Regions from separate parts of the Neobacillus sp. BP17 genome, predicted to be linked through region 1. Evidence: riboswitches for the same ligand, from Rfam matches in the RefSeq annotation. Region 1 holds a riboswitch; each other region holds the start of a gene.
The links. A riboswitch is a leader RNA that binds a small molecule or an ion and turns the genes downstream of it on or off. The one in region 1 is predicted to bind cobalamin.

Region 1 (7,927 bases):
AAATGCATTTCCCAGTTTTGGTCATCTGCCCTTAGGTTCTGATTCCTTAGAAGTCCCTTTAATTCTTTTATTCTTTTTCTTAATTGTTCATTTTGAGCCTGTAATTGCTTGTATTGTCTATAAATATCTGAAGAATTATTTCTATAATCATGATGGAACATCATTTGGGAACATCACACCTCCATTATTGTGCTTGCATCATTTTATGCACATTTGCCTAGGTGGTGATGTTTAATTAAACAACCCAAAGAGCCTTTCCCAAAAATGGAAAAGGCACTTACAGTTTAAATCGTTTGACACTGCTGTTGGCGGAGTTTCCGGGCTGCTGTCACCAAATTTTTAAGCGATGCAATGGTTTCTTCTTCATGACGTGTTTTTAAACCACAATCAGGATTCACCCAGAACTGTTCTTTTGAAATAACCTCGACACTATCTTTTAATATCGCACTAATCTCTTCTACACTGGGCACTCGTGGACTATGAATATCGTACACTCCTAAACCAATCCCAAGTTCGTATGGATTATGCTTAAGAGATTGAATCAACTCTCCATGACTTCTAGACGTTTCGATGGAAATAACATCTGCATCAAGGGCACGAATAGGCTCAATAAAGTCATTAAACTCGCAATAACACATATGGGTATGAATTTGCGTTTCATTTTTCACACTGGAGGTGGCTAACTTAAAGGCATTAACCGCCCACGCCAAATATTCCGACCATTTTTCTTTACGTAATGGCAATCCTTCACGCAATGCAGGTTCATCTACTTGAATTATCGCAATGCCTGCATCTTCTAACGCTTGAATCTCTTCTCTCAGCGCTAAGGCGAGTTGGCTGGCTACTTGTTCACGTGAAATATCATCACGGACAAAAGACCAATTTAAGATGGTGACAGGACCTGTTAACATCCCTTTCACATACTTAGACGTTAATTGCTGGGCCGCTTCTACCTCCTTCACGGTCATTGGAGCGACCCACTCGACATCACCAAAAATAATTGGTGGTTTTACGCAGCGTGAACCATAGGATACCACCCATGCCTTTTCTGTAAAAGCAAACCCTTCTAGTTTTTCTCCAAAATATCCAACCATATCCGTTCGCTCAAATTCACCATGGACGAAAACATCCAGTCCAATCTCTTCTTGAATTTGAATCCAACGAGCTGTTTCACCCTTCAAGAACGCTGCGTATTCAGCGTCGGTGAGTTCCTTTTTCCGCCAGGTTGTGCGTGTACGTTTTACTTGATCCGACTGAGGGAAACTGCCAATCGTTGTGGTTGGAAAATCTGGTAAATTTAATGCCACCTTCTGTAGAGGCTGGCGTTCATTAAATGTCAATGGACGGGCAAAATGTTCGGGTTTTACTTGTAATTCAAGCCCCTTCACCCGTGCATTTTTCCTCGCCTCATGCTGCACTAATGCTTGGGTTGCTTTCATACTTTGTGACACACTCTTATTTCCTGCCCACGCCTCGTCACACACATAGGCTGTTAACTGTGTCAGCTCTACAATTTTCTCATCAGCAAATGATAGAGCATTTTTTAAAGTGGCATCTAAGCGAGTTTCTGCCTTCGTTGTCACAGGTACATGCTGTAAACTACATGAAGACTGAATCCAAGCTTCTTTTACACCGCTTAATAATAAAATAGCTTTTATATTAAATGCTTTTTCAGCCAAATTCGCCCGCCAAATATCCCGTCCATTTACGATGCCAATTCCTAATACTTTGTCTTGTGGGAAGCCGTGTTTTCGAAGTGAAGCCATATTCTCTTCAGAACCATGGATGAAATCAAGTCCAATCCCCGCAACCGGTAAATGAGATAGCTCTTCATACACTGATAGTCCTTCAAAATAGGTTTGTAACATGATTCGGGCAGCTGGTACTTGTTCTGCTAATTGTTTGTAAATCTCCTGGACTAGTTTTACATCATCTGCTGTAAGTGAAAGGACCAAAGCGGGTTCTTCCACTTGAATCCACTGAGCACCTGCATTTACAAGTTGCTGCAATACTTGTGCATAGAGCGGCAGGAGTTTTAAAATAAACAATGCTTTCGATTTGGCATCGTATCCTTTCGCTAATTTCACAAAAGTAAAAGGACCGATTAAAGTAGGCTTTGTCATTAGACCTAATTCCTGTTTGGCTTCTAAGAAATAATCTAAGATGTAATTCTTCGTTAATCTTAATGACTGGCCTTCATACTCAGGAACGATGTAGTGATAGTTGGTGTTAAACCACTTTGTCATTTCACATGCTACTACATTCTTTCCCCCGCGTGCCATTGCGTAATAGGTTGATAGATTTACTTCATTGCCTGTCCACTGATAACGATTTGGAACCATTCCGAACATTGCCGCATGGTCTAGCATCCGGTCATAAAAGCTAAAATCCCCAACAGTTAGTAAATCCAAGCCTAATGAATGCTGTCGCTTCAAATTATTTAAGCGGATTGTTTTCATCTCTAAGCTAAATTGCTCCTCTGAGATCGCAGACTTCCAATAAGATTCTACACACCGTTTCCATTCCCGGTTATCACCAATGTATGGGTAACCAATTGCTGTACTGACTAAATTCATTTTCCTTCCTCCTTTTTATAGTTACAAAATTCCCAAATACAAAAAAGCCATCTCCGCAAAATGGAAATGGCTCTACAATCAAGTTAAAGTTATGTTTAAAAGACATGCAAAAACATTGATACTCATAACTCGCTTGTCGTACAAATGAAGGTCACCACCTATTTCCACGTAGGTATTTGGTGTGTACTGGAATTTGGCAGGTCTCCTGGCTTATCATCATCGTTCCTCACACCTTCCCGTCGTACAGACAGTGGTATTTGTGATTCACTCCGATTTACAGTTGCGGGACAGCGACGGAATTACACCGTTCTTCCCTTTTAAGCCAAGCCTTAGCTTGGCACCAATTCTTACACGATATGGAATTTTCACTTACTATAACATATTAATAATTTGAAGTACATAATTTTCCGAAAAATAACCAATATGATGCTATTTAAGAAAACTCTATATCTTCCTTTAATAGAGCTCGGTCCTATAATCTTCTTGAAGTACCTTTTCCAAATCCTTTTCTGACATATCGGGAATTTTGGTATGGTCTAAGAGGATTTTGGCTGCATTTGGAAGTGAATCCTTTTCACTCCATGTTTCTGGTTCCCAAAGGCCTGAACGTTTCATCGCTTTTGCACAATGAATAAAGCATTCCTCCACTTCAATGCAGATCCCTACTAAAGGTTTCTTCCCATGATGTGCCATTCGTTCAAGGAGGATGTCATCTTTCACCAGATACGCTTTTCCATTCACTCTTAACGTCTCTCCTAATCCAGGTATTAAAAAAAGAAGACCTGCCCTTGGATTGGATAAAATGTTACGCATTGTATCTATTCTTTTATTCCCTGGTCTTTCTGGAATAACGATATGCTTATCATCAAGTACAAGTGCAAACCCAGGCATGTCTCCACGAGGAGAAACATCACAATATCCGGAAGCATCAGAAGTAGAAATGACTAGAAAAGGTGAACGTGAAATAAAATCCTTACAATGATTGTCTATATAGGAAATCACCTTTTTTCTAACTAGTTCACTAGGTGCCCCCATAATTGAACGTAATTCATCCTCTGTTTCAATTTTATCTTTATGTGTAAGCATAGGTAGCGGCATTACTACACTCCCCTCTATCATTTTAGGTCTTTTACAGACAATACAACAAGGTTCTTCCGTGTTTATCTTTATCGATTTTCACGAATATAATTTGCCACTATTAGTCCGCTCTCCACCTGTATTCGCACAAGCTTTTGAATCGGAATCGCTGTATAATCAAGCTCATATTCAAGGTTTTCACAATATTCATTTAAAAATTGCTCACCTTTCTCGTAAGTTTCCATAAGTTTGCTCATTGCTGTCTTATCACTATTTTTTTGCCGGCCAAGCTGCTCGATTTCATATTCACAAGTCCGAACTGTCAACCCTAAGTACAAGCCATTGTAAAACTTGGCAACTTGTAAATTATCAAAAATCTCTGCAATGGAAGCCATTTTTTCAAATTCAGGATTACTTTCAGCCCAATTAATCTTGGCTTCACTGCCTTCTCTAATATACTGAATCACTTCTTCTACAAATTTTACAAATGGATTCTGTTCACTAATATAAGGGCGAACCTCAGTTAACAACTTATCTAAGTAAGTAAAATGAGTTTGTGATTGTTTTACATTCTGGAAAATGGCCTCTTTCCGTGTGATATCCCCCTCACTCAAATCCTCAATCCTCGAATCAAAGAAATAAGGCAGTTCAGTCAGAAGAGTTACACAGTCCGATACGCTTGAAGCATAGTCTGAACTTGAAGTGCCATTTTTTATTTTTGGCTTTTCTCCACTAAATTTTTCAATGAAATCATACGCTTCAGCAATTGTCATATTTTTAAAGACAGCCGGAGAAAATTTCGTTATGAAAGGTTCCTCTGGCTCTCCTAAGTTCAATGGAATGCCTTGTTTTAAAGCTGAATTCCTCAAGCCTTCATACAGCTCTGGCAGATCATGTGTGATGTACCAATAAGCTCCCCCAAATCCTGCATTATGGAGCGAATACATAAACTCCGGCTTGATCTCTTGTATTAATTTCATTAAAGCTTGGGTTTCAGGAAGCGGATTATGAAAATGCAGTTCTTTGTAGTCAATCGGAAAAGTCCATTCTACCTGTTCATAGCCGATTGGCCGATAATAGTTTTTCGTGTAGGTATAGACATTAAACGGTCCTTTGAACCAGTTTTCATTTAGATGAACACCATCTGGATCGATACATTTAATCATGTACCATGTAAAGCCTAACCCTTCTCGTAACTCATCACTCTCAGCCAAAGCACGAGAAAAGTACTCTAGTGTCATGGCTCCAATCGGTTCATTAGGGTGAGGACAGGCAAAGCATAAAGCGTTCTTTGGTCCATCCCCAATTTTCAAACATAAAATGGAATGTCCCTTTCGTGATTTTCCAATTTCAAAAACAGTAACGATATCAGGAAACTCATTAGCAAGCTTCCTGCAGCTGTCATCCATTTCATCAACCGTCAGAAAAGCTTTGTAATCAGGAACATTTGCAACAACAGATTGAAAATTCATGGAAACGTTTCCTCTCAGTAAAGTTTTGTGGAGATCTTTATTTATTCATAAGCTGTGCTTCCAATAATCTTCTTTATATTATATCATTTTTATAATACAAAAAATTTAGATAATTCCCATAAAAAAAACATCTACAATTTTTTGTAGATGCCATAAATTTAACGTTTCATTTCAGCGCGAAATTGGAAAATTTAGCGAACAGACTTAAAGCATTAGCCAAAATACACTTTTACACTACCTTCTATTTTTGCTGTTGCTAAACAATTTTGGATAAAATTCAAGATTTGTTTTTGGTCCCATGGCAGGGAATCACTTTCTGACAGGGACTCACCAGTGTTAAAAAATTGCTTGTAGGCATTCACAACCTTTACTATTTGTTGTTTCGAGAAGGTAGAACTGCCCCCTGACCCGCTAACTCCCGCATAGTACTTATATGCATCAAGTAAATCATACAAAATGATAGCATTATAATTCCCCATGCTAAAACGAGCATAAGCAATTTCTTGCCCTGCTTTATTGTATCCTGATATATCGTGACCCATTAAATTATCCTCCTTCAGATAACATTTACGTACCAGAAATCATAGTCTAGGAATCTTTTAAATGATATATGTTTACAAAACAGACCTATCCCTTCAGGTCTATTTTTATAAAACAAATTATCCGAAAAAATATGAAAAGAATGGATGTTAAAGCAGAAAAAAGTGTGGATTCAATATGTGGTTATTAGAAAACGTTTGCAAAATTTACTAGTTGGATGTATTCTTCGAGGTTTTCTTAAAATCATTGTTATGATGGGGAAAGTGATAGAGGACATAAACGTCCAAATGAAAAAGTAATTATTTTTTTGTCATGCTTCCATTTTGTTACCTCCTACAGATAAAATAATATCACATTAGAAGTCATATAAATTTACTCTTTTCAAAAGCTTTTCTACAATTATGTGAACAAATTTGTCAATCATTAAAAAACCTTGGAAAGGCAATTCCCAAAGGGTTAGTTGCCTGAATAAGTCCCCAAAGTCCTTAGAAATTCATCTTGAAATTTCTCCTATTTTCCCCCAATTATAAACCTTAACTTTTTCGTATTGTATTTGAGCTGCATTAATCATGGCATTGGCAATTTCTCTCCCTTTAAATTTCTTCATTTTCCTAATAAACAATGGGTTAATTATTCTTATTGATAATATTCTGCTTTAACGTAAGGATTTACCAATTAGTTTCTCAAATAGTCTTTCAATAAAACCCATTTTTCACACTGCCTATATAAAAAGTTTATTTATCTGTTTCTCTTCTTTCGCATTCTCCTTTTCTAATTTTATTTATCATCTGCAATTTGCCCAAAACTTGAAAAAACATGGTTGAAAAATTTTTAAAATGATATATAATACAAAACAGAACGTATCGTTTTATAATTAAAATGTGCGTTATTATACTTCATATAAAGAAAGGGATAGATTATGAAAAATATAAAATTAGATACAAGTATTGGTTCACTTCAATGGTTTATTTTTTTAATAGCTAATTCGCTTACGATTCCTATTATCATAGGCCAGGTCTTTCAACTCTCTCCATTAGAGATTTCTGGATTGATGCAAAGAACCTTTTTAGTTGTTGGGGTATCATCTTTATTATCGGGCTGGTTAGGACACCGTTTGCCTATACCTGACGGCCCAGCTGGAATATGGCTTGGGGTATTTACATTAATGGGCCAAATGGCTGTCGTACAAGGGGTAGACAAAGCTGGCGGATCACTACAATTATTGGAAGGTGCCATGCTTTTAACGGGGGTTTTTCTCATTATCGTTGGTGTAACAGGATGGATGAACAAATTACTGAAACTGTTTACCCCACTTGTTAACGGAGTTTACTTGACCATTCTCGGCTTTCAGTTAAGCGGAATGTTCCTTAAAGGAATGATTGGGGTCAGTGATAAGTCAACGAAGATTCAGCCTGGAATTGTCATTCTTTCTTTTGCAATCTTCATTCTTGTACTTGCTCTTTCTGTTTGGGGAAAGGGTTGGTTAAAAAGTTATGCAGTTCTTATTGGTATGGTTGTAGGTTCAATCGCTTTTATTCTATTTTTCGGTTCACAACCTATGCCTAAAACGTCCTCTTTTATTTCATTACCTGATGTTTTCGCATGGGGGATGCCTAAGCTTGATGCGGGTATGTTTGTTTCATCCATTATGGTGACATTTGTATTAATTTCCAGCATTATTGCCAGTGTAGCGGCCATGAAACAAGTGTTCAGTGAAAAAGCAAATGAAAGTACTCACGACAATGCATTGCGAAAAGAGGGTTCACTTAAGAGTTCTGGTATTATCAGTGGAATAGGTACAATTTTGTCCTCTGTCTTCTCGACAGTCGGAGTTGTTCCATTTTCTGTGGCGGCAGGGTTTGTACGGATGACGGGTCAAAGCCGTCTGCTGCCATTCTTTATCGCCAGTATATCTCTAGCAGTTATTTCCTTTTTCCCAAAGGTGTATTCGCTTTTTGCTATGCTCCCAGGTCCGATTGCCTATGCCGCTATGCTTGCCTCATTTACTTCAATGGCAGGAATAGGTATTAGTTCTGTTCTTAAAGAACCTCTTGACCAAAGACGGTTGACCATTCTTAGTACTGCTCTTTCACTAGGAACAGGGGTTATGTTCTTACCAAATGCTGTCTTTTCAGCCTTACCAACTGTCTTGCAATATGTGTTTAGCAATGGTGTAATGGTCGGAATGTTAGTGGCTCTAATATTTGAGCAAATTTGGCGTCCAAAGAAAGTAGAAATGAAGATAAAAAATAAGGACAATGA
Region 2 (7,927 bases), 2.7 Mb from region 1:
AGTCATATCAATAAGGTTTATTGAAAGACCCCTTGTGTTACAAGAGGTCTTCAAACTCATTTAAAACTATTCAAACAACTTAAATGACTACACAATGGTTTGCTTCTGGTTTAACTGATCCATGAAAATACCAACAAACTTTCGACACCGCTCAATGTCATTCATTTGTAAATTCACCTCAATCTTAAGGGTGACAATTAATTTGGTGTGAACGTACAACATATCTCTAAATTCATCAACAGCGCCACAAAACTTCGGATAGCCACTATCTCCTGTGCCTACGATACCCGTCATGGTCCTCTTCACATCCATTGTTTCGAAGGCACGATATAATTCCATCATTTCTTGAGGAATTTCCCCATTTCCCCAGGTATAGGTTCCAATCACAACAGCCTCGTAGTTGATTAGGTCTCTAATTTGAATTTCTTCTATCCGATAAAGAGTGACATCAAACTGTTCTACTAAAAATAACTTCCAAATTAAATGAACAACTTCTTCTGTATTTCCTGTTTTAGAAGAATATATGATAGCAACTTTCATAATTCATCGAAACCGTTGGATTGTGTAACCTTTGCATAGGTCCTCGACTTCTGCTCAAAGAAATCGGATTTTGTTTCATTCATCATTTCATCACTGAAAACATGGATCCACGGCATCGGGTTATCTCTTTCTTTAAATAAGTTCTGTAATCCAAGCTGCCGGAGCCGCTTATTAGCAAGATATTCGGTATATTTTTCATATTCGTCCAAGTTAATACCTTCTATATCCTTCAAAATGACATGGGCCCATTCCTTTTCCAGCTGGACTGCTTGTTCTACCGATTTATACACATAATCCATATTCGCTTCAGTATATAACTCCGGGTTTTCTGATAAGAGTATCCGGAGAAACTGGGCCATAAAATATGCATGCTGCATTTCATCTCGTTGTATATAACTAATCATCGTACTGGTCTTAAGCATTTTTTGCTGACGGGCAAGGTGATAGAAAAAAGCAAAACCAGCATAAAAATATATACCCTCAAGATTTATAGAATTCACTCCAAGTTGAAATAAATTTTGAGGTGTTGGATTCTTTCTGAAACTCTCATATGCATCTAAGATCAGATCGTTTCTTTTTCGAACAAGGGGATCATTTTTTGCTTGATTGAACCTTTCTTTTTGTTCATGGATGGGTACAAGAGAACTTAATATGTACGAATAGGACTCATTATGCACCGCTTCCTGCTGAGCAATCACCGCGAATATTGCTTTAAAACTAGAATCTGTCACATAGTCCATCACTTGAAACATGGTAGGTGTTTGCAGGCTATCTAAGGAAGCAAGTTGTGTATTAATTCGTAAGAAAACATCTTTTTCTGTTGCACTAAGAAGATCCCATTGTTTAATATCATCTTGCATATTAATTTCTTGTGCTTTCCAAAAATTTGATAACAATGTTTGATATAAATCGTAGATCTGCGGGTAAGCAATATCATTCCAGTTGAGCAATCCAGATGATTGTCCGTTAATAATTCCAGTGGATTTATTAGGAAAATCAGGGTTTAGCAATTTAATTCTAGGCAGTGGGTTGTGAATATCCATATAAATAGTTCCTCCGATCGATGTTAATAGTTGTTAACTGTGGCATGCCTCACATTCTTCAATTTCAGTTTGGGAAGTGCTTCTGACATAATAAGTGGTCTTTAAACCTTGCTTCCAAGCTTCCATATGAAGGTTTAGCAAGTCTTTTGCCTTTATATCGTGCCTTACATAGAGGTTAAAGCTAATACCTTGGTCAATATGGCGACCTCGTGCGGCATTCTGTTTAATGCTCCATATTTGATCTAATTCATGTCTCGAACGACGATAATATTCGTATGTTCTATGATTTAAATCAGGTGCAGTCACTGTAAATTTAAAGTTCTTCTTTTCCTCTGCAAATTCAACTGAATAGATGGGATCGATTCCATCTGTGGAACCTCCTATTTTCGCCGTTGAGGAGTTGGGTGCAATCGCCATCAACCAACCATTCCGGATCCCGTGAATTGAAAGATCCCTCTTCAGCTGATTCCACCTATTTGATTTGTAACCTTTCCGTTCAAAATACTCTCCGGTATGCCATTCAGAACCACTAAACTGGCTATAAGCCCCCTTCTCCTTTGCCAGCTCCATTGACGAACTGATAGTATGGAACGCAATTTCCTCATACAAACGATCTGCATAATTAACCGCCTCACCAGATTCCCAGTACATCCCTTTTAATGCTAATAAGTGGTGCCAGCCAAATGTACCAAGCCCAACGGCTCTGTACTTTTTATTCGTAACCTGAGCCTGTCCAACCGTTATGGTATTTAAATCAATCACGTTATCGAGCATTCTTACCTGAATACGAATGAGACGTTCTAAGACATTCGCCGGTACTGCTTTTGCTAGATTAATAGAAGATAAATTGCAAACAACGAAATCTCCTGGTTTCCGAACAATCACGATATGCCCTTCATCATTCTGATATTCGTTCACAATCGTCGTTGCGGACATATTTTGAGCAATTTCTGTACAAAGATTACTGCAAAAAATGGAAGTTCGACCTTTACCCAATACATGCTTATTTGGATTTTGTCTGTTTACTTCATCACGATAAAACATGTACGGGGTGCCTGTCTCTAATTGAGCAACCATGATCCGTGTCATGATATCCATGGCACGGTAAGTTTTGCGAGGTAGAAGCGGGTTAGCTGCGGCCTCTTCATATTTTTCGGTAAAATATTTAACATCTGTTTCATCATAAAAGTCCTCTAGTCCAAGCGGATTCCCCTGTTCATCCTTCCAGCCCATCATTTGTTTTACTTGATGAGGACAAAATGTATGCCACTGTCCTATACTTCTACCGTGCTCATCTTTCACTTCCAACTTTTTCATAAAGAGGTCTGGTATGGAAACACCTGTGAAAATATCATGGGCTTTACGGCGTTCATCCCCATTATTTGTTTTCAAGTCAAGAAACCCGTTCATGATATCTTTATGGAACAAATCAAGGTACACAGCAATGGCCCCTTGACGCTGACCTAACTGATCAACACTGACAGCTGTATCATTTACCAATTTTATCCACGGAACCACACCAGATGAGTTTCCTTTAAATCTCTTAATATCGGAACCTAGGGCGCGAACTTTACCATAATAGATTCCAATTCCTCCGCCATCTTTACTTAACCGGGCAATATCCCAATTATTTAAATAAATGCCATCAAGTGAGTCATCTACTGTATCAATAAAGCAGGAAGAAAGCTGCCCAAAGCTTTTCCCCGCATTTGCAAGAGTCGGTGTGGCAACCGTCATATATAAATGACTTAATGCCCAATATGCCTCCTTCACAAGATGCAGGCGTTCAGTCATTTTTTCATCCTTCATGAGGGTCATTGCAATAATCATGAACCGTTCCTGGGGAAGTTCATAAACATTTCGATTATAATCTTGAGCAAGATAACGATCCGCTAGTAAAAATAACCCTATGTAATTAAATAATAAATCATGTTCTGGATTTATCTCTTTCGCCAGCTGGTCGATTTCATCCTTACTATATAAGTTTAAAAGATCATTAGAATAGATCCCTATATCTGTTAATTCTTTTATTAAGTTATAAAAATCTCCATATTTTAGAGAACGTTCATATCCGCGACTTTTTGCAGCCTTTCCATATAGTTCATTCAGATATAAACGGGCAGCGACAAATGTCCAATCCGGCTGGTCCATTGCGATTTGATTCACTGCATATACTAGAGCTTGTTGATTTGCTTCTAGTTCTGTTACATCAAGTTGACTTAGTTTGTTTCTAAGTTCCATTGTATTAATCTGATATTTCTCTGAAACTTGTTCTATAGATTCTAAAACGTAATTATGTTCAGATTGCAGTTCCTCAATTTTCATTTCATTTCCCCCTATAATAAAAAAATCCGCTCAACGGGAATTGAGCGGATGAAACGATAACATTACAAAAGGAAATAATTAACTATCCATGCCTCCTGTCGCCACCGTTCATCTTCTCAATCCCCGAAGAAGTTGAAACATCTTAAGAAAGACAGGTCTCCTGACTCATGCTTCTATCTACTTTGAACCCTTCCCATATAAGTACCTAATAGATTAGACAATCTTATACAGTGGTTTGTTCATTTCGTCAGCATTTACAGTTGCGGGGGCAGCTCTGGATTTACACCAGATTCCCTATTAAGCCACAATGGGCATCTTCTCTTAAGGCTAACACAATATATAGTTGTTTTTTTAAAAATAAAAACAATATGTAGTGAATCAATGTTATTAATAATAGTATAGTCTTTATGATATTTCAAGTCTATTATTTTTTTAAAATGAAACTAATTTGATTGAATATCCGTATATGAAGAAAGACCAAATTGAAAAGAGGCATTTTTATGGGGAACATTATTCTATTTACATTGATTATTGGGATAGCTGCTGCGCTTGTTCTAATACCAATTTTTAAACCTGAAAAGGAAAGTAAAAAAGAGGGAAAAACACTCAAAATCGGCGTGTTCATTGCACTTGTTTTGATACTCATGATAGCAGTGTTTGTATTCTATTATTTTACTAATTATGATAGAAATTTCACCTCGGTATGGCCGTTAGCTATTCTCCTAACCGCTGTTGGGGCCGTTCTTGCCAAAGGCACAGAAAGAGTACTTAAAGGAATTCTCTTCCTTGCAAGTCTAGGCCTTGGAATTTATTTCTTAATCGCATTTATCTTTAATGCTGATCAAAAGTATGAAGTTGCCAAGATGGATGAAAAGGTTGAAATTCAAACTTTTGATGAGAAAGAAACACCTGCCAGTGTTCCACCGCAGTTTGCACGCAATAAAATGAAAAAAGCGTTTGGACAAGTTCCGAACACAAGCTATTATGAGCTTGGGAACCTGCAAATTCAAAAGCTGAACGATGACTATGTATATATTGCACCTGTGGAGTTTTCCGGATTTTTTAAATGGTGGAAAGGAAACAGTACACCTGGTTACTTTACCTTAAGTGCAACGGATTCTAGTGCGAATCCTAAATTCATCAAATCAGAAATGATATTTACCCCTTCCTCTTATTTTAATAAAAATATTGAGCGGCATATTCGTATGAAATATCCGAAGAAAATTTTCTTTGGCGGTGTTCAATTAGAAATTGACGAGAATGGAAAACCCTTTTACATCCGTACTTATGGGAAGTTTATTTCCGCCCGAAATGGATTTACAGCTAAAGGTCTGGTTGTCGTCGATTCTAAGAATGGTGCAATGAAAGATTATCCATTAGCAGATGTCCCGGAATTTATCGATGGCGCAGTTTCGCCAGAAGCCGTTAGTTTGCAAAACAGCTACTACGGGAATCTTGTTCATGGATTTTGGAATAGTGTCTTCGGTAAATCTGACGTGAAACTTCCATCAGATGAAGGCACGGAGTCAAATGTAAGCCCCATCTTTGATGAGAATGGACAGATGTACTATTTTACAGATTTCACTAGCCCGAAAGAAGGCGTCGATTCCATGCTCGGGTACTCGCTGACCAACTCACGAACAGGAAAAGCAACATTTTATACCGGAAACCCAGAGCAATCTTATATGGATTCACAAGGGGCATTGCAGATCATTGAGAAGAAATTTATTGAAAAGAAATGGCTTGGGCAAATGCCGATTCTCTACAATTTTTATGGTGAAGCCAGTTGGTTAACACCTGTATTAGACTCAAATGGTTTTCTGCAAAATTACTTCATTGTTTCTGCAGCGAATCCAGAAATCTCCGTATACGCCAGCACTCCTAATGAGGCCCTTAAGCAATATAAAACCGCCTTACAAAGGGGCAAAGGTACGGTAGACGGAAGCTCGAAAGCACAAGAAAAACAAATCACCGGTACAGTGATGAGAGTCTATAAGGAGAAAAACGGGGATTTCACCATTGTCTCCTTCTTATTAAACAACCGCCAAAACTTTATCATTTCTTCCGAAAAGGCTCCACTCGCTATCTACCTTAAAGAAGGGGATAAAGTTAACATTCGCTACCTCGACACAGGCGAAGACTTCCTTCCTGCCAAAGAGTTAGCAATCGAAGCCTTACAATAGGGAAACAAAAATAGGGTGTCAGGCACCAATTGGTGCCTGACACCCTATTTCTCTTTACTGAACCTTTTGAATACGATTTTGAATGCGATAAGTGAACGGTTTAGGCTGGGCTGAGATAAAGTTGACTAACGCATCCAGGTCATTAGGACCCACTTCTTTGTTTTGAGCTTGGGTAAATACAGTAAATCCGTCCCCGCCGCCAGAGAGGAAAATATTCGCTGTCACAGTATAAGATTTATTTGGATCGATTTCTGTGCCATCTGGCAATTTAATACTAACTATTCTTTGTCCGATTGGTTTATTCGCATCCCAAGAATACGTTAAACCAGAAATTTGCAGCATGTTTGTCTTGGTTGCACTCCATTGCTGATTAAGCAAGTCACGAATCTGCTGCCCTGTCATCGTCATTTTTACAAGATCATTATTAAAGGGCTGAACGGTGTAAACTTCTCCCCAAGTTATTTCTCCAGGATCAATGTCAGCCCGAATTCCGCCAGGATTCATAAACGCGAATTCCGTTTTTAGCGCATTTCTTTGTGCATCGGCAATGAAACTCCCAAGGACAGACTCTCCATTCTCATTTTGTTTAGCTGTTAAACTTTCAGCTGTAGAGCCGATCACCCGATTAACGATGGGTCCCACTTTTGCTTCATAGCCCTCAATCATTTGTTTAATCTCTGGATCGGGCTTCATCCCCTCCTGGAACGTGGTGACAATCTCTGCTGATTTTGAGACTATCTCTTTTGTTTTTGGATCAATCTCAATATCCACATCCGAAAATGCAGTGCCATAGGAATACGATTGCACTACTAACTTATTATCGATGGTTGCGTTCATATGGGCGTGATTATGTCCGCCAAAAATAATATCCACTTCATCGTCAACCCGATTGGCAATATCCACCAGCTGCCCAGTTGGATTCTCTCCATTGGGACCGGAAGTACCTGGGTTATGGGCTAAAACAATGATTGATATTACACCTTGTTTTTTCAATTCGGCTACATTCCGATTGATTGCTTCTACTTCATCAGTGAACTTTAATCCGGCCACTCCACTTGGGATAACTACTGTTGGCGTCTCGGTAGTAACAACACCGATAAAGCCAATCGGCATTCCATTTACTTTGATCACTTGGTATGGCGGCAGGATTGTTTTTCCTGTTTTTTCATCGATTACATTCGCAACTATCCAAGGAAAATTTGAGCCGGCAAATTTTCCGGTTTTCGGATGTGATCCACCCTTAATCAGGCGGAGCAGTTCCGTTACCCCTTCATCAAATTCATGATTACCAACAGTTCCGATATCAAAACCAAGTTTATTCAAGATTTCAATCGTCGGTTCATCCTGTAAAAGGGCAGAAACTGGCGGACTAGCTCCAACCATGTCACCGTTTTGAATCAACAGTGTATTTTTGTTTTCTGCTTCACGCTGTTTTAAATAGGCGGCTAAATAATCTACCCGTCCAGCTGGTTTTCCGTTAACATTCCGAGTTACATTTAATTGTCCGTGCAAATCATTAATTCCTAACAATTGAATCGGAATGTAACGATTATTCGCTGCAGGCGCTTTTTTCTTAGGATTTTTCGTTTCTGGACGATTAGATTTATGCCCATGGTAGTCTTCTGATAAGCCTTGATTCTTTGCTTCTGTTGGCTTTTGTCTGCTAGACCCAACAGACTGGGATTGACGTACCGTTTGATCTTGGTGTTCCGATTCTTTAAGGTTACTAGCTGCCACACTTAGATTTCCAAAGCCCCCGATTAAAATTACGAGAGTTAACGAAATAAATGCTTTTTTCAACCAATCCATGCGTGCAAATCCTCCCACTATTTAATG
Region 3 (7,927 bases), 2.1 Mb from region 1:
CGGAAAGGATCTTCAAGACTATGGGGATGGCCAGGTTAGGGGCATTATTTCGGTTGATATTTCGGAATGGAACCAACCAGGCATCCTTTTAGGAAAAAAGGCAATCCATTGCACGAAAGAAGAAATTAAAGAGGAAGTATGGGCACAGCTGAAAAAAGCCTTAAATCACGAAGAAGTGTTGCTTCGGGATGAGGATGTACACTCTTGGTTTTTGGATCCGGACATTCATTTCGACGATTCCGGCAAAATGATCAATAGTGAGCCTTTGCTTATAAACAAAGTTTTTGCGTGGAGCTTAAGACCCTATGCTTTTACAAAGATCCCCAATCTCTTCTTGGCTTCCGATTATGTGCGTACAAATACCGATCTGGCGTCGATGGAAGCGGCCAATGAGGCGGCCCGCCGAGCGGTCAACAGTATACTTGATGCGGCAGATTCAAAGAAAAGGAAATGCAAGATTTGGGACATGTATAAATTTGACCTATTAACTCCCTGGCACATTCACGATTGGATTCGCTATAGGAAAGGGCTCCCCTGGAATGGCGGCTCCTCCTTCTGCTCAAGGGTTGTCTACTTCCTCCTCAATGCAGGTAAATATGCTTGGGGAAAAGTCCAACAGTCTAGATGGTTTTGGTAGCCTAACCTGAACGCAACGCATTCAACCATATTACTAAAGGAAGTACATGGAACGTGAACGTGTGCTTCTTTTTGTATTGTAGACCATTTTAAAATTCTAATTTTTTCCAGAAGATGATGAGACATTCTTCTAGAGTCATTTAAGAATTTGTTTCATAATCTTCTCAATCTTCAGGGAAAAGTCAGACTTTTGGCAGGCAGTCAAACAAGATAGAAGGCTTGACACTTTAAAAGCCATAGCCATAAATGACTACATTTTTGCCGTGAATGAAGCGGTGAATAACAAGATGATGCATTATGCTGGCGTCATGACAGAGGAGTCAATATTCTTATTAAAAAAAACCAGACAAGATCGCTCTTCTGAGGTGACCAACATGGATTACAAAATAAGGGAATGAAAAAAGCACTTGATATATTATATTTGTTAGACTAGTATAATTATTATCTCTTAAAATTACATATGAATTTGTTAACAATTAGTTAAGATGCCTTTAGGGCTTAATAGGGAATCTGGTGCAATACCAGAACTGTCCCCGCAACTGTAAGTGTGGACGAAATAGACAAACCACTGAATCGATTATTTTTTTGTCGATACGGGAAGGGTCTAGAGTAGGGAGAAACACAAGTCAGGAGACCTGTCTTAGCTTTTTTAGTTTCGATTACTTCGGGGGTTGAGAAGATGGAACGTTTAGGCAAAAAGGAGTATTTAATATTTTCTTTTTGTGCTGACGTTTTATCCGTTCAACTAATGTTGAACGGATTTTTTTGTGTTTGATTCTAAATCTTTTTGAGGTCTCATAGTTTAGATGTAGATTAAGAAGAAACAAGCTTTAAAAAATTGAATAGATTAGGGATAGGTGCACATGAAAGAAAAATGTGCTTAAAAGGGAAGTACGGTTTAAATCCGTCACGGTACCCGCCACTGTATGGGGAGTTCATTGCAAATGTCACTGAAGGAATTCGGGAAGACGCAAAGGAATGATGAACCTAAGTCAGGAGACCTGCCTATACCTAAAGAGCTTCAATCAACCTACGGGAACATAGGTAGAAGTGCTGAACATACATCGCTATTTTTTTGTGTGTATAAATTCTGCACCCCTATGTCCATAGGGGTGCTTTTTTTACGTAAAAAACGAAAAGGAGAGTGTGACATGACTACTTGGAATTTACAAGGGACGAAACACCATGTTTTCATTTGCAACGGCAGCAGCTGTATGAGAAAGGGTGGGGAGGAAGCAACACAAGCGATTCGGAATGAAATCATCAATTTAAACTTAGATTCACTCATACATACAACAAGAACGAGATGCAATGGGAGATGTAAGGACGCTCCCGTTGCCATCGTCTATCCGTCCGGGACTTGGTATAAAAATGTAACCCCAGAAGTGGGAACTACAATTGTAAAGCGTCATCTGGCGGAAGGTCATTGCCTTCAGGAGCATGCGATCTATCAATATTCCGAAGCAGGATTCATGCAGCCAGAAGGGTCGGAATGCGTCGAAGGAGTACAAAAAGCGGATAAAGAAAAGATGTAACAGCGGATTGTAGCTGGAGTCTAGCTTGGAAATTTGGAAGGTGGCGTAATAGTGTGAAAGGCAAATTATTGGTGATTGGTTTTGGCCCTGGTGATGAAAAACATATTACCGGACGGGCAAAAGAAGCTATTCAAGAAAGTGATATCATCATCGGCTACAAAACCTACGTTGATTTAATCAAGGTATTAATAACTGGAAAGCAAATCATCAGCACAGGTATGACAGAAGAAGTGAGCCGTGCCCAGGAGGCTGTGAAGCAAGCTGAGCTAGGTTACACGGTAGCCGTCATTTCGAGCGGGGATGCCGGTGTATATGGAATGGCAGGACTGGTCTACGAAGTGCTAATTGAAAAAGGCTGGAAAAAAGACTCAGGGGTAGAAGTGGAGGTGGTCCCTGGCATTTCCGCGATCAACTCCTGTGCTGCATTATTAGGCGCGCCGGTCATGCATGATGCCTGTACGATCAGCTTAAGTGACCATTTGACACCTTGGAGCTTGATCGAGAAACGAATCGAAGCGGCCGCTCAAGCTGATTTTGTGATTGCCTTATACAATCCAAAAAGCGGGAGAAGAACACGGCAGATCATGGAAGCACAAAAAATCTTACTAAAATATCGCTCCCCAGACACCCCTGTAGGATTGGTAAAGAGTGCTTTCCGTGATAGTCAAAAAATCGTCTTAACCAATTTACAAGAGATGCTAGAACATGAAATTGGCATGTTAACCACCGTTTTAATTGGTAACTCTTCCACATTTTTTTACGATGGCTTGATTATCACACCGCGCGGTTATCAACGGAAGTATACATTAAATCAGGCAATACAGCCGTTGAAACCACATCAGCGTCTGCAGAAGGAAGCTGAACCATGGGCACTGGAGCAAGCGGAAGATGTAACATTGGTGAACAAAAAACTAGTCACCCCTACCTCAGTGAAAGAGTCGCCAAGAGAGCTGGCTGAGGAAGCCTTGGAAAGGATCCTTGGTGAGGACGATGGACCATCCCAAGGTTTAATGGTGAAGCAAGACTTTCAATCTATTTTTGAGGTAGCGGTCAGCCCAGGTGTCGCCAATAAAAAATTTACAGCGAGTCAGATGGTCATTCTTTCCGAAATCGTTGGAGAAGAAGGGGTCATGGAATACACACAAGACCATTATATGAAGCTGCAAATTTTAACCTCTAAGCCTGATGAGATTATTGAAAAACTTACGGCGGCCAACTTTTTGATTGCTCCTGTTGGCGACGTATTAACTGTAAAAGCCTGTGATTTTTGTGATGGAGAAAAGAAGGATTCCATCCCTTATGCCGATGAGCTGCAGGAAAGGCTTGGCGGCATGGAACTCCCCAAAGAATTGAAACTGGGTGTGAATGGCTGCGGCATGGCCTGTTATGGAGCGGTAAAAGAGGATATTGGCATTGTCTACCGCAAGGGAGCGTTTGATTTATTTTTAGGAGCCAAGACAGCCGGAAGAACCGCACATCCTGGCCAAATCGCAGCGGAAGGGATTGCACCGGACCAAATTGTCAGGGTCATAGAGGGGATTGTTCAAGCGTACAAACAAAAGGCCTATCCAAATGAACGTTTCTATAAATTTTTTAAACGGGTCAAAGAGGTTCAAGGTTTTGTGTACCAGGATATCACACCAAACCTTAAAATCGAAGCGGCTGTTTGCGGGGAGTAAAGGGAAGAAGTCTAGCGGTCAATTGGTAGGGAAGGCATTTACAAACAAAGGGGAGGAAATATTTTGAAAGCAATTTTATTTGTGGGGCATGGGAGCAGAGATCAAGAGGGAAATCAGCAGGTTCGTGAGTTCATCGGTGAGTTGAGAAAGACTTGGGATGATTCTTACCTAGTTGAGACGTGCTTTTTAGAATTTGAACGACCAACCGTTAATCAAGGAATTGATCTGTGTGTCGAGAAAGGGGCCGACCATATTGTCGTGATTCCAATCATGCTCTTACAGGCAGGACACTCGAAAATTCATATTCCGGCAGCTATTGATGAGGCAAAGAATAAATATCCACTTGTTCAATTTACATATGGCCGGCCAATTGGTGTTCATGAGGAAACATTTGAAATTCTAAGAACGAGATTAATAGAAATTGGCGAGAATTTAGAATCCATCGAAGACGATACGGCTGTCCTTTTGTTAGGACGAGGCGGAAGCGATCCCGATGCGAATAGCGATTTATATAAAATTGGTAGATTACTATGGGAAAAAACAAACTATAAAATCGTCGAACCTGCGTTTATGGGGGTGACCAATCCCCTTGTGAACGAAGGGATTGAGCGCTGTATTAAGCTTGGAGCAAAAAAAGTGGTAATCCTGCCTTACTTTCTATTCACCGGTATCCTGATTAAACGGTTAGAAGATATGATGGTTCCTATTCAAAATCAATATTCCGCGGTTGAATTTCAATTGGCTGACTATTTTGGTTATCATCCAAAATTACAGGCGATTTTAATCGATCGGGTGGAAGAAGCCCTCCGTGATGAGGTGAAGATGAACTGCGATACCTGCCAATACCGTCTCAATGTAATGGAACACATCGATCATCACCACCACCATGATCATGACCACGATCATCATCACGGCCATGACCATCATCATCACCATCATGACCACGACCATCATCATGATCACGAACATGCAGGGCAAAAGGCAGGAGATAGAGGATGATTTTCGTATTAGCCGGTACAAGTGATGCTAGAGCCCTTGCTTTAGAAATAAAAGAGGAGGGCTTCGATCTCCTGGCCTCCGTTGTCACAGATAATGCAGCGGTTGAATTAAGGGAGTCAGGGATCCCTGTTCAAGTAGGAAGATTAACGGATGAAGATATGGTGGGGTTGATTGATACAAAAGGGATTCTAGCGGTTGTCGATGCCAGTCATCCGTTTGCGGAAGAGGCTTCGAAAAACGCAATCAAGGCGGCCCGAACGGCGGGAATCCCCTATATCCGGTATGAACGGGAGTCACAAACTTTCCAATATGACAACATGACAGTCGTCGAAAGCTACGAGGAAGCAGCGGAGCTGGCATTGGCCAAAAAAGGCGTGGTGATGCTGACGACCGGAAGCAAGACGCTTCAAATTTTTACAGAAAAACTATTAGGTAAACCGGACATCCGCTTAATCGCCAGGATGCTGCCTCGTGTGGATAATATGGAAAAATGTGAACAGCTAGGGCTGCCGCAGAAAAATATTGTCGCGATCCAGGGACCATTTTCAAAAGAGTTCGACAAAGCCCTATATAAGCAATATGGTGTGACCTTAATGGTGACGAAAGAGAGCGGGAAAGTCGGATCGGTCGATGAAAAGGTGGAAGCAGCCAAGGAACTGGGGATTGAGGTCATCCTTATTGGCCGACCGAAACTGAACTATGGTACCGTCTATGCTCATTTTGTCGATGTCATCTCAGAATTAAATAAAGAGATTGGTTCCAGACTCCCCGTCACCATACAACAATTATTTTAATACAGGAGTGAGAGAAATGGATTTTCGTACTGAATTTAAACCGTTAACCGTCCAACCGGAACAGATTGAAGGAAAAAGTTTTGAAATGATTAATGATGAAATTGGGGAGCATCCGTTTACCGAGGAGCAATATCCGGTTGTCCAGCGCATCATCCATGCATCCGCTGATTTTGAACTCGGGAAAAGCGTCCTCTTTCATCCTGACGCTATTCAGTCCGGCATCCGCGCGATTCGGAGCGGGAAAATGGTAGTTGCCGATGTTCAAATGATTCAAAGCGGGGCTAATAAAGCGCGAATTCAAAAATTCGGCGGAGAAATCAAGGTCTATATTTCTGACCCGGATGTGGTACAAGAAGCCAAACGGTTAAATACCACACGGGCGATTATTTCGATGCGAAAAGCGATTAAAGAAGCGGACGGCGGCATTTTTGCCATCGGGAATGCCCCAACCGCCTTACTCGAACTCATCCGTCTGATTAAAGAAGGAGAAGCGAAACCAGGTCTTGTCATTGGTCTGCCAGTTGGGTTTGTTTCTGCGGCTGAGTCAAAAGAGGAATTAGCCAAGCTCGATATCCCGTTCATCACCAATATTGGCAGAAAAGGCGGCAGTACCGTGACCGTCGCTGCATTAAACGCCATTTCCATTATGGCCGATCGGGGATAACCCATGCAGGAAGTACCAAAAGGAAATCTGCGGGAAGGATATACGACAGGGGCCTGCGCAACGGCAACGACCAAAGCGGCGCTAACGGCATTAATAACTTGTGAGCCGCAAACAGAATCAACAATTTACTTGCCAATAAAAAGGTTCGCTACTTTTCAGATAGAAAACTGTGAGCTTACAGAACAAACGGCCACCGCCAGTACGATTAAAGACGCGGGGGATGATCCGGATGCCACCCACAGGGCCTTAATCGTTTCTTCCGTGTCATGGCTCGATGAACCAGGCATTGTGCTTGATGGGGGAATTGGTGTTGGCCGTGTCACAAAGGCCGGCTTGCCCGTTCCTGTTGGCGAGGCGGCCATTAACCCTGTTCCCCGCAGGATGATCCGTGAGACAGCAGAAGGTGTTCTAAAAGAATTCGGGATTACGAGAGGAATTAAGATCGTCATTTCGGTACCAGACGGTGAAGAAATTGCCAAAAAAACGCTCAATGGGCGCTTGGGAATCATTGGGGGAATTTCCATTTTAGGGACCCGCGGGATAGTGGTTCCATTTTCCACAGCCGCCTATAAGGCGAGTATCATCCAGGCGATCAGTGTTGCCCGGGCCAGTGGCTGCGAGCATGTTGTCATTACAACAGGCGGACGGAGCGAGAAAAATGCCATGAAGCAATTCCCCGAACTGTCTGAGGAAGCCTTTATTGAAATGGGTGACTTTGTCGGGTTTACACTTAAACAATGCAAGAAGCAAGGGGTAAAAAGAGTTTCGATGGTCGGCATGATGGGGAAATTCTCAAAGGTGGCAATGGGGATCATGATGGTCCACTCGAAAAGCGCCCTGGTAGATTTTGATTTTTTAGCTGAGGTAGCAAGCAGTACCGGTGCGGATGCAGTTCTGGTTGAAGAAATTCGAACGGCCAATACGGCATCACAGGTTGGCGATATGATGACAGCACAAGGCCATCTCTCCTTTTTCGAAATGCTAAGCGACCATTGCTGCCTTGCTGCGTTAAAGGAAGTCGATGGCGGGATTGATATAGATACGACCCTTTATACCATGAAGGGGGAATTGTTAGGAAAGGCGGTGCGAAAGAGTGGCATCAATTAAAATGATCGGCATTGGGGACGAAGGCAAAGTGAGCCTGCTCCCGATGTACGAAAAGTGGATTAATGAAAGTGAACTATTAGTAGGAGGAAAGAGACAGCTTTCCTTTTTTCCTGAATTCGCCGGCGAAAAAATCGCGATTGAAGGCGGGCTCTCTTCACTTGTCGAACGGCTGCGATCGGAGACGAGAAACGTAGTGATTCTAGCATCTGGAGACCCGCTGTTCTATGGAATTGGAAGCTATTTATCTTCTAAAATCGATTTGGACATTTATCCTTATGTAAGCTCGATCCAGCTTGCTTTTGCCAGAATGAAAGAAAGATGGCAGGATGCGTATTTCACTAGCGTTCACGGCAGAAGTATAAAAGGGCTGGTACAGCGAGTAGATGGAAAAAAAACGGTCGCAATCTTAACCGATACGGAAAATTCCCCAAATAAAATCGCTCAGTATTTGCTTTCCTTTGGCATGACTGAATTTGAGGCGTTTGTGGGAGAGAACCTTGGCAGTGAAAAGGA

Region 2: it holds a riboswitch for cobalamin, as region 1 does, so the genes downstream of both, AC4QJR_RS15070 (ribonucleoside-diphosphate reductase subunit alpha) here and metE (5-methyltetrahydropteroyltriglutamate--homocysteine S-methyltransferase) in region 1, are expected to answer to the same signal.
Region 3: it holds a riboswitch for cobalamin, as region 1 does, so the genes downstream of both, AC4QJR_RS12460 ((2Fe-2S) ferredoxin domain-containing protein) here and metE (5-methyltetrahydropteroyltriglutamate--homocysteine S-methyltransferase) in region 1, are expected to answer to the same signal.

Annotation. Positions count from the first base shown of each region.
Region 1 is NZ_CM184198.1:418,366-426,292, reverse strand. Features, by position in the region: gene AC4QJR_RS02115 (outer membrane protein assembly factor BamB family protein) at 1-164, opposite strand, end outside; gene metE (5-methyltetrahydropteroyltriglutamate--homocysteine S-methyltransferase) at 285-2,576, opposite strand; cobalamin riboswitch at 2,755-2,936, opposite strand; gene AC4QJR_RS02105 (pyridoxamine 5'-phosphate oxidase family protein) at 3,033-3,674, opposite strand; gene AC4QJR_RS02100 (M14 family zinc carboxypeptidase) at 3,743-5,125, opposite strand; gene AC4QJR_RS02095 (hypothetical protein) at 5,338-5,667, opposite strand; gene AC4QJR_RS02090 (purine/pyrimidine permease) at 6,585-7,927, shown strand, end outside.
Region 2 is NZ_CM184198.1:3,102,879-3,110,805, forward strand. Features, by position in the region: gene AC4QJR_RS15060 (flavodoxin domain-containing protein) at 88-540, opposite strand; gene AC4QJR_RS15065 (ribonucleotide-diphosphate reductase subunit beta) at 537-1,583, opposite strand; gene AC4QJR_RS15070 (ribonucleoside-diphosphate reductase subunit alpha) at 1,617-3,908, opposite strand; cobalamin riboswitch at 4,043-4,242, opposite strand; gene AC4QJR_RS15075 (hypothetical protein) at 4,409-6,091, shown strand; gene AC4QJR_RS15080 (bifunctional metallophosphatase/5'-nucleotidase) at 6,146-7,900, opposite strand.
Region 3 is NZ_CM184198.1:2,568,099-2,576,025, forward strand. Features, by position in the region: gene AC4QJR_RS12450 (hydroxysqualene dehydroxylase) at 1-637, shown strand, start outside; partial or broken gene AC4QJR_RS12455 (transcriptional regulator) at 804-962, shown strand; cobalamin riboswitch at 1,103-1,293, shown strand; cobalamin riboswitch at 1,475-1,659, shown strand; gene AC4QJR_RS12460 ((2Fe-2S) ferredoxin domain-containing protein) at 1,788-2,171, shown strand; gene cobJ (precorrin-3B C(17)-methyltransferase) at 2,225-3,850, shown strand; gene AC4QJR_RS12470 (sirohydrochlorin chelatase) at 3,914-4,849, shown strand; gene cobK (precorrin-6A reductase) at 4,846-5,643, shown strand; gene AC4QJR_RS12480 (precorrin-8X methylmutase) at 5,660-6,307, shown strand; gene AC4QJR_RS12485 (cobalt-precorrin-5B (C(1))-methyltransferase) at 6,311-7,414, shown strand; gene cbiE (precorrin-6y C5,15-methyltransferase (decarboxylating) subunit CbiE) at 7,416-7,927, shown strand, end outside.